Regions from separate parts of the Stutzerimonas sp. FeSN7 genome, predicted to be linked through region 3. Evidence: predicted binding sites of a transcription regulator. Region 3 holds the regulator's gene; each other region holds the start of a gene.
What was found. Region 3 encodes FliA, which starts transcription of late flagellar genes. Its sites were predicted from a motif close to CTAAAGTTTNNNNNNNNNNNGCCGNTAA; they were not measured.
Positions count from the first base shown of each region.

Region 1: P5703_RS09855 (methyl-accepting chemotaxis protein) is a predicted target of FliA. The motif match lies at 1,994-2,021, and genes of this name have one in related genera.
Region 2: motA (flagellar motor stator protein MotA) is a predicted target of FliA. The motif match lies at 2,644-2,671, and genes of this name have one in related genera.

Region 1 covers NZ_JARPMN010000001.1:2,123,452-2,128,087, reverse strand. Annotated here, with positions in the region: gene hemN (oxygen-independent coproporphyrinogen III oxidase) at 1-54, opposite strand, end outside; gene P5703_RS09855 (methyl-accepting chemotaxis protein) at 270-1,889, opposite strand; gene galU (UTP--glucose-1-phosphate uridylyltransferase GalU) at 2,493-3,332, shown strand; gene P5703_RS09845 (VOC family protein) at 3,367-3,789, opposite strand; gene gorA (glutathione-disulfide reductase) at 3,861-4,636, shown strand, end outside.
Region 2 covers NZ_JARPMN010000001.1:235,621-240,256, forward strand. Annotated here, with positions in the region: gene asd (archaetidylserine decarboxylase) at 1-217, opposite strand, end outside; gene P5703_RS00965 (rhodanese-like domain-containing protein) at 229-1,044, opposite strand; gene P5703_RS00970 (HDOD domain-containing protein) at 1,092-2,615, opposite strand; gene motA (flagellar motor stator protein MotA) at 2,780-3,631, shown strand; gene motB (flagellar motor protein MotB) at 3,641-4,636, shown strand, end outside.
Region 3 covers NZ_JARPMN010000001.1:1,525,134-1,529,769, reverse strand. Annotated here, with positions in the region: gene P5703_RS07150 (chemotaxis protein CheA) at 1-126, opposite strand, end outside; gene P5703_RS07145 (protein phosphatase CheZ) at 138-932, opposite strand; gene P5703_RS07140 (chemotaxis response regulator CheY) at 956-1,330, opposite strand; gene fliA (RNA polymerase sigma factor FliA) at 1,405-2,130, opposite strand; gene fleN (flagellar synthesis regulator FleN) at 2,148-2,975, opposite strand; gene flhF (flagellar biosynthesis GTPase FlhF) at 3,067-4,359, opposite strand; gene flhA (flagellar biosynthesis protein FlhA) at 4,375-4,636, opposite strand, start outside.

The DNA of each region.
Region 1 (4,636 bases), 600 kb from region 3:
GGGACGGTCGTATTTCTCGACCAGGGCCCGGTTGAAGCTCGGCAGTTGGTCCATTGTTCGTTTCACCTAAGGGTTGAATTCGGAGTCGGAAGCGGAACGCGGTGCCACCCTCGGGTGTTTCCGGCTCAGGCAGGTCATGGGCGCGAATTATGGACGATCAGGCCTCATGCGCCGACTGTCTCAGATCAAGAATAGCGCCCCGCACCGCACCGCTGGGCGGGATGCAGGGCGCAGAAGACGCGAGACCGCGGCTGGCCTCGCGTGCGTGCTCAGAGCTTGAACTGGCCGACCAGACGGTTCAGTTCGGTAGCCAGGCGCACCAGTTCATCGCTGATCTGCGAGGTTTGTGCCGCGTCGGCCGAGGTGGTGTCGGCAATGCGGCTGATGGTGGTGATGTTGCGGTTGATCTCCTCGGCCACCGCACTCTGCTGTTCGGCAGCCGTGGCGATCTGGGTGTTCATCTCGTTGATGGTGCCCACTTCGTTGGCAATCACGCTCAGGCTCTGTGCGGCTTTCTCGACGCACTGCGAGCCGGAACGCGCACGCAGCTGCGCCTCCTTCATCGCCTGTACCGCGTTGCGCACGCCGCTTTGCAGCTGCTCGATCATGGCCTGAATTTCTTCGGTGGACTTCTGCGTGCGCGAGGCGAGGGTACGCACCTCGTCAGCCACCACCGCGAAGCCGCGGCCCTGTTCGCCGGCGCGGGCTGCTTCGATCGCGGCGTTCAGCGCCAGCAAGTTGGTCTGCTCGGCGATGCCGTTGATCACGCCGAGCACCATGTCGATGCTGGCGCTGTCGCTCTCGACCCGCTGGATCACCTCGGCGGCCTTTTCGATTTCGGCGATCAGCACTTCGATACCATCCAGCGCTTCGCTGGCGACCTTCACGCCGGCCTTCGATTCATTGTCCGCTCCGGTGGAAGCAGTTGCCGTATGGCTGGCGTTGCGCGCCACTTCCTGCACAGTGGCACTCATCTCGTTCATCGCCGAGGCGACCAGATCTGTCTCGCTGCGCTGGTCGTTGACCGCGGCCAGGGTCTTTTCCGCGACATGGGAGACGCGTTCGGACACATCGGTGAGCTGGTGCGTGACCCCGGCGACTGCTTCCAGGCTATGGCGGAACTTGCCGATCATGCGGTTGAAGGCATCGCCCATGGCGCCGATTTCATCCTTTGCACCGACCGCGACACTGCGGCTGAGGTCCTCGTCTTCGGCCATGCTGTCCATGGTGTGGCGCATGGCGTTGATACGACGCAGGATCACATGGCGGACGGTCATGCACATCACCACCACGCCGACAATCAGCAACAACAACTGGATCGCGCCGCTGACGAGGATATTGCGGTCGACCTCCTGATCCAGCGCCTTGAGGTCGTAGCTGATGCGCACGGCGCCCATGACGGCGTTCTCGGCGACCTGGTGGCAGGTCAGGCAGTTGGTTCCGCGGTAGTCGGCATGGGCAAGGATCGGGTTGATCACGGTCAGCACCCGGCCGCCATCCTTCTTGTCGATCTGAATGATCGACTCGCCCGTCAACGCCTGACGATCGAGCGCGTCGGCAGGCGCCTGATGCGCGTAACCGGGACCGAACACCTTGGTCACTTCATCGCCTCGGATGATGCGCGCATCGATGACGCCGGGGCGTGCCAGGATCTTGTTTCGCAGCACCTCGCGCTGCGCCATGGTACCGGTCAGCATCATGGTGTTGATGCTGTCGAAGTACGAGTCGGCGGCATCCTTGGTCTGCTGCTCGACCACCTGCAGAACCAGCCGCTTCTCCGTGCTGGCAGCGATGAACAGCGAGGCCGACATGATCGCCACCAGCACCAGCACCAGCGCCAGGTTGATCTTCGTCTGCACGGACATTTGTCGAGGGGCGGAGTTGTTCATGGTTTTCCTTAGTACTACTGCCACGCGGAAGGTAGCTGTCACTGCACTCTTGTTTTATTGGTTTCCCATGACGACGCAGCAACGAGCTGGGCGATCTGAAGCTCGTATCGGCTAGTAGCGTGGATTCTTGAAACTTCGAAGCCGGTGGTAGCCTTGCGCCATTATGGCGCGCGCTATGGTATTGCTTTCTGAGGAATGTGAACCACGTCGCTCGACCAATGACGGAGCAAATGCAGCTTTCACTGACTCAGGTCATGAGTTCGAGGGCAGCGGCGGCGGTCCTGGTTGGCATCTTGCTGTAACCGCGCACTGCTAAAGAACAGAAGCGGCGTCATGCATCACGCCGGTGCGAATGGGCATGAGACATAGCGCCGCTTTACAGAATGGCAAAGCGATATTAGCGTTGCCGACCCGTCTGGCAGGCGATTGGAAAGGACGTCAGTGAACGGGCATCTTTTCTGCATTCCTCCGTTGCGTTCGCTGCGAACCCCTTATGAAAACGATGGTCGTAGGCTCTACGCCGGCAAGACCGGGCAACACCGCAAGGCAGCTGCTGTTCCTACAAGCAGTGCATCGATTGGAACCTTCATTTCAAGGACTCACATGATCAAGAAATGCCTTTTTCCCGCTGCCGGATATGGCACCCGTTTTCTCCCCGCAACCAAGGCCATGCCCAAGGAAATGCTGCCGGTGGTGAACAAGCCGCTGATCCAGTACGGGGTAGAGGAGGCGCTGGCGGCAGGGCTCACGCAGATCGCCATGGTCACCGGGCGTGGCAAGCGCTCGCTCGAAGACCACTTCGATATCAGCTATGAGCTCGAGCATCAGATTCGCAACACCGACAAGGAAAAGTACCTCGTCGGTATTCGTCGCCTGATCGACGAGTGCAGCTTTTCCTACACCCGTCAGGTGGAAATGAAGGGGCTGGGCCACGCAATTCTCAGCGGCCGTCCGCTGATCGGTGACGAGCCGTTCGCCGTGGTGCTGGCAGACGACCTGTGCATCAACCTCGATGGCGACCCGGTGCTGGCGCAGATGGTCAAGCTGTACAACCAGTTCCGCTGCTCGATCGTGGCGATCCAGGAAGTACCGCCGGAAGAAACCAGCAAGTACGGCGTGATTGCCGGCGAGATGATTCGCGACGACATCTTCCGCGTCAGCCACATGGTCGAAAAGCCCAAGCCGGAAGACGCCCCGTCGAACCTGGCGATCATCGGCCGTTACATCCTCACCCCGGACATCTTCGAGCTGATCGAGCAGACCGAGCCGGGCAAGGGAGGTGAAATCCAGATCACCGACGCGCTGATGAAGCAGGCAAAGGACGGTTGCGTGCTGGCCTACAAATTCAAGGGACAGCGTTTCGACTGCGGTAGCGCCGAGGGTTACATCGAGGCGACCAACTTCTGCTACGAGAACTTCTACCTCACCGGTAAGGCGTTCTGATCCAGTCGGGCCACCTCAGGGTGGCCCGATCGTTTTATGGCGGGGGCAATTCCTCGGCGCCCGGCCCGAGCGGCTGGCCATAGCTGAACTCCACATAGTTGCCCGCCGGGTCGCGTACCCCACAGTAGTAGCCCACCGGATAGGGCTCGTCGCGCGGCTCCCAGATCAAGCAGCCATCCGCGCGCGCCAATTCGGCTACCGCATCCACTTCCTCCCGACTGGCCATGGCGAAACCGAAATGGCTGTAGTCGTTCTCCGCCAGCGAGCGATCCATGCCGCCCGGCATGATCACGAAGATGAATTCCCGCTCCTTGCCGGGCTCGGCCATCCAGACGATGCGTGAGCCTTTGCCCGGGCGTTCGTGGAACACCCGCATTCCGCAGAACCTCGTGTAGAAGGCGATACAGGCGTCCAGGTCTGGCACATGCAGCGCCAGGTGGGTGAGGGTGGGGCGCATGGGGCACTCCTTCGGTGAATCAGGCGCAAAGCCTGGGTTATGCTGTTCGCTACAGAAGGAGACAACTCTACATGGCTTACGACTTCGATCTATTCGTCATCGGTGCGGGTTCCGGTGGCGTACGTGCGGCGCGCTTCGCTGCAGGCTTTGGCGCGCAAGTGGCCGTCGCCGAGAGCCGCTACCTGGGCGGCACCTGCGTCAACGTCGGCTGTGTGCCGAAGAAGCTGCTGGTCTACGGTGCGCACTACGCTGAGGACATCGGCCAGGCGCAGGGCTACGGCTGGACCATCGACGGCGCGACCTTCGACTGGAAGACCCTGATCGCCAACAAGGATCGCGAGATTCAGCGCCTGAACGGCATCTATCGCAGCATCCTGGTGGACAGCGGCGTGACCCTGCTGCAGGCACATGCGCAACTGGTCGATGCACATACCGTCGAAGTCGAAGGCAAGCGCTACAGCGCCGAACATATCCTGATCGCTACCGGCGGCTGGCCGCACGTGCCGGAAATCCCGGGCCGCGAGCACGCCATCACCTCCAACGAAGCCTTCTATCTGGACGCCTTGCCGCGGCGGGTCCTGGTGGTTGGCGGCGGTTATATCGCGGTGGAGTTCGCCTCGATCTTCCATGGCTGCGGCGCCGACACCAAGCTGCTCTACCGTGGCGAGCTGTTCCTGCGTGGTTTCGATGGCTCGCTGCGCGACCATCTGAAGGACGAGATGATCAAGAAGGGCGTGGACCTCCAGTTCAACGCCGACATCGTCCATATCGACAAGCTTGCCGACGGCAGCCTGCTTGCCACCCTGGAAGACGGCCGCACCCTGGAAGCGGACTGCATCTTCTATGC
Region 2 (4,636 bases), 1.3 Mb from region 3:
CCTTCAGGGCGCGGGTGAAGAAGGCGTTGAAATGTCCGTAGGCCGTCGGCTCCTCGATCTGCGCCTCGCGCATGTCGACCTGAAAATGCCGGACGAACCACTTGATGAACGTGTTCTTCACCCAGGGCAGGCGGCATTCGGCCAGGCAGCCGGCCAGGCGGGAAATCAGGTGATGCGGCAGCACATACTGGCTGATGACGAACAGGCGGTCTTTCATGTGTGTCCTTTTCATTGCTGCACCGGGGTGTCAGGCAGGTTGCCCCATTCGGCCCAGGAACCGGCATAGCCCTTGACGCGGGGATAGCCCAGCGCCTTGGCCAGCAGGTAGGTGAAGCCGGAGCGGTGGTGAGTCTGGCAGTGGGTGACGATTTCCTTGTCCGGAACGATGCCCAGTGCCAGCAGGCGCTCGGCGATGTCTTCGCGGATGCGCAACGCGCGGGCGGGGTCCATGGCGGCGGTCCACTCGAAATTGACCGCCCCGGGGATATGGCCTCCGCGGGCGGCGAAGAGCTTCTCGCCGCGGTATTCGGCCGGCGAGCGGGCGTCCCAGATCACCAGGTCGTCGGCGCCGAGGCGGCTCTCGATGTAGTGGCGGGTGGCGGTCGGGGCGTCGTCCACGACCAGGTGTGGTGTACCGGTCGCCGCTTCGGGTATCTCCCGGCTCAGCGGACGGGCTTCGTCCAGCCAGGCATGCAGCCCGCCGTTGAGATAGTGGTAGTGCCGGTGGCCGATCACGTCGAGCAACCAGATGAAGCGTCCGGCCCAGCCGCCGCCTTCGTCGTCGTACACCACGTACACCGCATCGGGGCGATGGCCCAGCGCGCCGAACACCCGTTCCAGCTGCGCCTGTTCGGGCAGCAGGCCTGGTGCGGGCGGTCGGCCCAGTTGGGTCTGTTTGGGATCGACGAAGCGGGCGCCCGGCAGGTGGCCTTCGGCATAGCGGGCAGCACTGGTCAGGTCGACCAGGATCAGCTCGGGCGCATCGAGGCGGGTGGCCAGATCGGCGGGCTCGATCACCAGTGGCAGATTGGAAAAGGCGGACACGGCAGGCCTCGACTAGTCGTTGAAGGGGCGAAGTCTAGCGAAAAAGCTCAGCCCCCGCGCCTGCCGAACAGACTCAAAGCGCGCTCGATGCATTGTGATGTTTTAGCGAATGTTTGCACGCTGGCGTCGGACAGCGGCGCGCCGTTCTGATCGGCCACGACCAGCATCAATACCCGACCGTCGACGCCCAGTGAGCGAAGTAGCAGGTGTTCGCCGGCGAACAGTGCCTTGAGGCCGCCGGGCAGCAGAGCGGAAAACTGTGCCATGTTGGCCGGCTGCAGACGCAGCTGGGCCGGTTTTTCCAGCAGGCGACGCACGACCTGGCTCTGCTCCGGTGCAAGCGTCAACCGTGCGGCATCGCCGGGCAGGCCGACGCATTGCTGGGCGACGAGGCGGTTCTGCTTGCGATCCACCAGCAATACCAGCGAGCGTTGCATGCCGGCGCTGGTCAGGGCCTGGCTGGCGGTGGCGGTCAGCTGCAGCACGTTGCTGAACGGGCTGGGTTCGGCAAGCAGGCGGCGGCAGTGTTCGCGCCATTCGGTCAGATCGGCCGTCGGTGCAGATGTGGCCGCGGGTACTTCGCGCAACACCTGGAAGCGGCTGCCACTCGGCCACAGCAACCCTTGGGCGGGGTGCCAGAGATCGGTCGCGCCGAAATCGCGGGCGCTGATGACTGCCTGCTGGTGCACCATCTGCTGCAATTCCCCCAGCGGGACCTGCAGATACAGCCCGGCCAGGCGTTGCCAGCGCAGGCTGTGGATGCCGCTCCAGCTGTGGTGCGCCGACAGCGCCAGGCCGTTGGCCAGTACGATGGTGTTACTCGGCAGCGTCAGCCAGCGCCGCAATTCCGGATCGGCGTCGAGCATCTGCTGCTGGTGCAGCGGGTGCTCGTTGTCGTGGGCGATGTGCAGCGCCTTGATCAGCCTGCGCCGGTCGGCGCCCAGCAGGCGGTAGCCCTGAATGATCCAGTCCGGCAGGCGCCAGTGCTCGGCGAGCGCGAGGCACAGTTCAAGCAGGGAAACGCCGAGCAGTTCGCGCTCGACGCGGCTGGCCGGCTCGCCCTTGACCAGCACTCGCTGCTCCCAGGCGTCCAGCAGATGCGGATAGGCGCCGACCAGCGCCCAGGCCGGGGCGAGAAACAGCAGGCTGCCCCAGTGGATGTCCTGCCACAGCCGTGCGAGGCGGGCGGCGAACAGTCCGTTGGCCTGCTGGCTGGCATGCCGGCTGATCAGCACCACCTGACGCAGCGGCCGCGGCATGTCCTGGGCCTCCATCGCCGGTATGCGAGCCAGCAGCGCCTCGGCGCGTTGCAGGCCGATGCGGCTGAGCGCGACCTCGAGGCTTTCCGCTGGCTGGCCATCGCCGATGCCGCGATTGGCTTCCTGAATGAAGCGCAGCGCCAGCACCGGGCTGTCCTGAATCAGCTCGGCAATCTGCCGCATCGACTTGCTGGCGTCGCGCAGCGCCAGGCGCACCTTGCCATGAACGGCGGCGAAGGCGGGCAGGGGAGCGTCGTCGAGTGCCTTGATCCAGGCAGGTAGCGTACGGGGCAGCGGGGGTGTGGTGGTCATGGCCGAACTAGCTTTTCATCGGGATGGCCTTTAGTCTGGCGCAAAAGTTCCGATAACCAGAACAATTCTTCCAACATTCCTTCTGCAAGGCCGTACGGCGGGGTTTTGCGGCAGTTGTTGCCGCAGTCCGAACGGCTCGTAATCAGGTTCCAGACGTACCTCCTATGGTCAAAATCATCGGCATCATCGTCGTGTTCGCCAGCGTGCTGGGCGGGTTCGTACTATCCGGCGGCAAGATCGGCGCGCTCATCCATCCCTTCGAGGTGATGATCATCGGCGGCGCGGCGCTGGGTGGCTTCCTGCAGGCCAACCCGGGCAGCACCACCATGATCGTCTTCAAGAAGTCGCTGAAGATGTTCAGCACGCGCTTCACCCACGCCTATTACCTGGAAGTGCTCAGCCTGCTCTACGCGATTCTGAACAAGAGCCGCCGTGAAGGCATGATGGCCATCGAGGCTGACCTCGAGGACCCGGCCGCGAGCCCGCTGTTCAGCAAGTACCCCGGCTTCCTGCAGGACGAGCGGATGACCGCCTTCACCTGCGACTACCTGCGCATCATGTCTTCCGGCAACATGGCGCCCCATGAGCTGGAAGGCCTGTTCGACATGGAGCTGACCAGCCTGAAGGAGGAACTCGATCATCCGGCCCACGCGGTCAGCAAGGTGGCCGACGGTCTGCCGGCGATGGGTATCGTCGCGGCGGTGCTGGGTATCGTGATCACCATGTCCATCCTCGCTGAGGCGGACAACGCGATGATCGGCTACAAGGTGGGGTCGGCGCTGGTGGGTACCTTCCTCGGTATTCTCGCCTCCTACGGCTTCTTCGGCCCGCTGGCGGCGGCGCTGGAGCACGATGCCAAGGAGGAGCTGAACGTATACGAATCCATCAAGGCGACCCTGGTGGCCTCGGCGTCCGGCATGCCGCCGAGCCTGGCCGTCGAGTTCGGCCGTAAGGTTCTCTATCCGGCGCACCGCCCGAGCTTCTCCGAGCTCGAGCAAGCCATGCGTGGCAGCTAAAGGTTCGCCATGAACAATACCCAACCGATCATCGTCAAGCGGGTCAAGAAGGTCGCTGGCGGTCATCACGGTGGCGCCTGGAAGATCGCCTTCGCCGACTTCGCCACGGCGATGATGGCGTTCTTCCTGGTGATGTGGCTGATGAGTTCGGCCACGCCGGAACAGAAGAAACTCATCTCCGGCTATTTTCAGGACCCCATCGGGTTCACCGAAAGCGCCAGCCCCCATGTCATCGATCTGGGCGGCACGCCGACGCCTTCGCCGGACCGCACCCTCAATCCCGAGCTGGAGCCGGCGCAGAGCGAGGCGCAGATCGACGCCCAGCAGGCCGAGACGTTCGCCGAGCAGATCGAGCGCGAGCGGCTGGAGTTGCTGCTGCAGGAACTGCAGAACAAGGTCGACGAGAACCCCGAGCTGCAGAAGTTCAAGGACCAGATCCTCTTCGAGATCACCCAGGACGGCCTGCGCATCCAGATCATGGATGCCGAGAACCGACCGATGTTCGCCCTCGGCAGCGCCCAGCTACAGCCTTACTTCGAGGACATCCTGCTGGCGCTGGTGGACACCATCGCCGCGGTGCCGAACAAGATCAGCATCAGCGGGCACACCGACGCCAAGCCGTTTTCCGGGCGTGGTGACTTCGGCAACTGGGAGCTGTCGGCCAGCCGCGCCAACGCGGCTCGGCGAACGCTGGTGTACGGTGGCTATCCGGAAGAGCAGATCGCGCGGGTGGTTGGCTACGCATCCTCTGCGCTGTTCGATCGCAAGGACCCGTTCAATCCGGTGAACCGTCGCATCGATATCCTTGTGCTGACCAAGAAGGCGCAGCGCTCCATCGAGGGCGAGCAGCCCGATGCGTCGCAGAAGTCCGATGCGGGCGAGGCGGCTCAGCCGCCAGCAAGCGGCGGTGGCGGTGGCGCGCCGGCGCTCAATGAGCCGTTGCAGCCGCAACAGCTGCGCGAGCGGCTGAACATCTTCGAGGATGGCGTGCTGAAGTTCAGTGAA
Region 3 (4,636 bases):
ATTGAGCAACGCCATGTCATCGGGGCTGCTTTCCAGCTCCACGAGTTGCTCGGACAATAGTTCGAGAATCTCGCCGGCCTCTACCAGGAAGTCCTGGAGGATTTCTTCATCGGCGTCGAAGCTCATATTCACTTCCCCTAAAAGCCCAGGCTTGAAAGCAGATCATCGACATCGTCCTGGCCGGAAACGACGTCTTCACGCATATCGGCATGCATCTGCGGACCTTCACCGTTGGAAGGCATTTTTTCTTGTTTTTTCTTCTCTTGCTCGGCGCGCATGGCATCGCGGTCGTGCTGGATGCCGGCAACGCGGTCCACCTGCCCCGCCATGAGGACGAGATTGAGCAGGTTGCTTTCAAGCTCGGTGATCAGTCGGGTCACCCGCTTGATCACCTGGCCGGTTAGATCCTGGAAGTCCTGGGCCAGCATGATCTCGCTGAGATTCTGCGAAAGCTGGCTGCCATCGTTCATGCTGCGCTGCAGGTACTGGTCGATGCGCTTGACCAGATCGCGGAACTGCTCGGCATTCATGTCACGGCGCATGAAGCGCTGCCAATCGGCCGTCAGGCTCTGGGCCTCGTAGCTGACATAGTTCACCAGCGGGGCCGATTCCTCGACCAGGTCCATGGTGCGATTGGCGGCTTTCTCGGTCATTTCCACCACGTAGGACAGACGGTCGGTGGCATCGGTGATCGGTGACGGGTCGCCGCCCGTGGCGCAGGTATCCATCTCAAGCTTGACGATGGCGTTGTGCAGCTCGCGCGTGAGCTTGCCCACTTCCTGATAGAGCCCGTTGTTGCGCACCTGATTGAGCTCGTTGAACATCTGCGTCGCTTCATCGAAGCGGCCTTGCTGCAGGCTTTCAATCAGGCGGGGTGCGTTGGCCTTCAGAGTCGCTTCGAACTCTGCCAGGCTTTGGTCTGCTTGCGTCATAGTGCCCTCGCGGCGTTACTGCTTCAGCCGTTGACGCGCTCGAAGATCTTCTCGATCTTTTCCTTGAGCACCTGGGCGGTGAAGGGTTTGACCACATAGCCATTGACCCCGGCCTGGGCCGCTTCGATGATCTGATCGCGCTTCGCCTCGGCGGTCACCATCAGTACCGGCAGATGCTTGAGGCGCTCGTCCGCGCGCACTGTGCGCAGCAGATCGATACCGCTCATGCCCGGCATGTTCCAGTCGGTGACCAGGAAATCGAAGCTGCCGCTTTTCAGCATCGGCAGTGCGGTGGTGCCGTCGTCCGCCTCGGCGGTGTTGGTGAACCCCAGATCACGCAAGAGGTTCTTGATGATTCGTCTCATCGTCGAGAAGTCATCGACGATGAGGATTTTCATGTTCTTGTCCAAGTCGACCTCCGTAAGTCCCAAAATGCCTCAGCAAACCGAGCACGTCATACCGCAAACAATTGTCAATTGGCGCGCCATTCGCCGAGGCGTGCACGCAAGCGCGCAGCACACTGGCTATGCAACTGGCTCACACGCGACTCGCTGACTCCCAGCACCTGACCAATTTCCTTCAAGTTCAACTCTTCGTCGTAATACAGCGACAGCACCAGCTTCTCGCGTTCGGGCAGATTGCCGATGGCATCGGCCAGCGCCTGCTGGAAACGCTCGTCCTCCAGATCGCGAAACGGTTCCGGATGGGTGCTGCTCGCGTCTTCCTGCAGTTCGCCGTGCTCGCCTTCCTGCAGCAGATCGTCAAAGCTGAAGAGGCGGCTGCCCAGCGTGTCGCCGAGAATGGCGTAATACTCGTCGAGGCTAAGCTTAAGTTCGGCCGCAACCTCGTGATCTTTAGCGTCACGCCCGGTTTTCGCCTCGATGGCGCGGATCGCCTCGCTGACCATGCGCGAGTTGCGGTGCACCGAGCGCGGCGCCCAGTCCCCCTTGCGAACTTCGTCGAGCATGGTGCCGCGGATGCGGATACCGGCGTAGGTTTCGAAACTGGCACCTTTGCCGGCGTCGTATTTCTTCGCTGCTTCCAGCAGTCCGATCATTCCAGCCTGGATCAGATCGTCCACCTGCACACTGGCAGGCAGGCGCGCCAACAGGTGGTAAGCGATTCGCTTGACCAACGGGGCGTACTGATCGATCAGGCGGTACTGCGCATCCTTTGCCTGAGCCTTGCTGTAATACATAGCGGATCCGGCACCTGTCATTCGTGGCTGGGTGAAGCGGGGCTGATGAGGCGCTCTACGAAGAATTCGAGATGGCCCCGCGGTGTCGCCGGCAGCGGCCAGGTATCGACCTTCTGCGCGATCGCCTTGAAGGCTAGTGCACATTTCGAGCGCGGATACGCTTCATAGACCGCACGCTGTTTCTGTACCGCCTTGCGCACGGCCTCGTCGTAAGGCACGGCGCCGACGTACTGCAATGCGACATCGAGAAACCGTTCGGTAACCTTGGTCAGTTTGGCGAACAGGTTGCGACCTTCTTGCGGCGCATGGGCCATGTTGGCCAGCACGCGGAAGCGGCTGATGCCGTAGTCACGATTGAGCAGCTTGATCAGCGCATAGGCGTCAGTGATCGATGTCGGCTCGTCGGTGACCACCAGCAGCACCTCCTGCGCGGCGCGCACGAAGCTGACCACCGAGTCGCCGATACCGGCCGCGGTGTCGATGATCAGCACGTCGATCTCGTCGCCCATCTCGCTGAATGCCTGGATCAGCCCTGCGTGCTGCAGGGACGACAGTTGCACCATGCTCTGGGTACCGGACGCTGCCGGCACGATGCGAATGCCACCTGGTCCCTGGATGAGCACGTCACGCAGATCGCACTCGCCGGCGATTACATCGGCCAGGGTGCGCTTGCTGGTCAGACCCAGCAGCACGTCGACGTTGGCCAAGCCGAGGTCGGCGTCGAGCAGCACCACGCGCCGACCGAGATCGGCCAGGGCCAGCGCCAGATTGACCGACACGTTGGTCTTGCCGACGCCACCCTTGCCGCCGGTCACCGCAATCACCTGTACGGGATGCATACCCATGTTCACACGCCTATACCTTGCTGGGGCCTTTCGGCCGGCGATGCGCACGCAGGGCACGCATCTGATTCATTCTGGTACCGCTGTCGCCACATCATCCAGCCCGCCGTGACGAACCGTTGTACAACCCGGCGAACATATCGGCCATGGTTTCCTCGCTCGGTTCCTCGCCGGATTGCAAACTCACCGCACGGCTCACCAGCTGATGGCTACGCGGCAGATGCAGGTCGTCCGGAATGCGCGGGCCGTCCGCGAGGTAGGCTATCGGCAAGTGCTGGCTGATTGTGAGCCCGAGCACATCACCGAGGCTGCCCGCCTCATCCAACTTGGTCAGAATACAGCCAGCCAGGCCGCAACGACGATAGTTGTGCCATGCCGCCTTGAGCACCTGGCTCTGGCTGGTTGCCGCCAGCACCAGGTAATTCTTCGATTTGACACCCTTGTCCGAAAGCGCCTGCAGCTGCATGCGCAGCGTCGGATCGCTGGCGGGCAGGCCGGCAGTGTCGATCAGGATCACCCGCTTGCGCGCCAGCGAAGCCAGCGACTTGCTCAGGGGCTCGCTCGGATCGAGTTGCAGCACCGGTACGTCGAGGATGCGGCCAAGCGTCTTGAGCTGCTCCTGGGCGCCGATGCGGTAGTTGTCCATGCTCGCCAGAGCGATGCTCTGCGCGCCGTACTTCAGCACATAGCGAGCGGCAAGCTTGGCCAGCGTGGTGGTCTTGCCAACGCCCGCGGGCCCGACCAGGGCAATCACCCCGCCCTCTTCCAGCGGCTCGTTCTTGCTGACCTTGATGGCCTGCGCCAGATGCGCCAGAACCATCCGCCAGGCCTGACGCGCATCAGTGATGGCGGCGACCTTGTCCAGCAGGCTGCGCGACAGTTCCGCCGGCAGACCCAGACGCTGCAGGCGACGCCACAGGCCTGCCTGCTGCGGGCGGCGGCTCTGCTCCTGGCCCCAGGCGATCGAACCGAGCTGCACTTCGATCAGCTCGCGCAGCCCGTGCAGTTCCGAATACATCGCCTCGATCGCGCGGGCGTCCACCGCAGCGGCCGGCTCGGCCACCGCGGCAGGTTGCGGCTTGCTCGCCGCAGCGGCTGGCTTCTCGTCAACCAGTTGACGATCCTGCATCTTCGCGCGGGGTGCGGCACTCAGCTCGGCATGGGCACTGGCCAGGCGCGACTGCGTCTTGCGCAATTCGGCCTCCAGCGCAGCATTCGGCTTGGCTGCCGCCGGCGCGGACTGCATCGGGTAGTCGAGGACAGCCGTCAGCTCGACGCCGCCGGCGACCCGGCGATTGCCGATGATCACGGCATCGGCGCCCAGCTCGTCACGCACCATTTTCATGGCGATGCGCATATCGGCGGCGAAGAAACGTTTGACCTGCATGGCCTGCACCCTCGGTTAATTCTGACCCACCGTCGAGACGATGGTGACCTGCTTGTTGTCCGGTATTTCCTGGTAGGCCAGAACATGGATGTTCGGCACCGCCAGACGCGCAAATCGCGACAGCATCGCCCTGACCGGGCCGGCCACCAGCAGAATCGCTGGCTTGCCGAGCATTTCTTGACGCTGTGCCGCTTCTACCAGGGACCGTTGCAACTTTTCGGCCATTCCGGGCTCGAGCAAAATGCCGTCGTCGGAGCCCTGATTGGCCTTCTGCAAG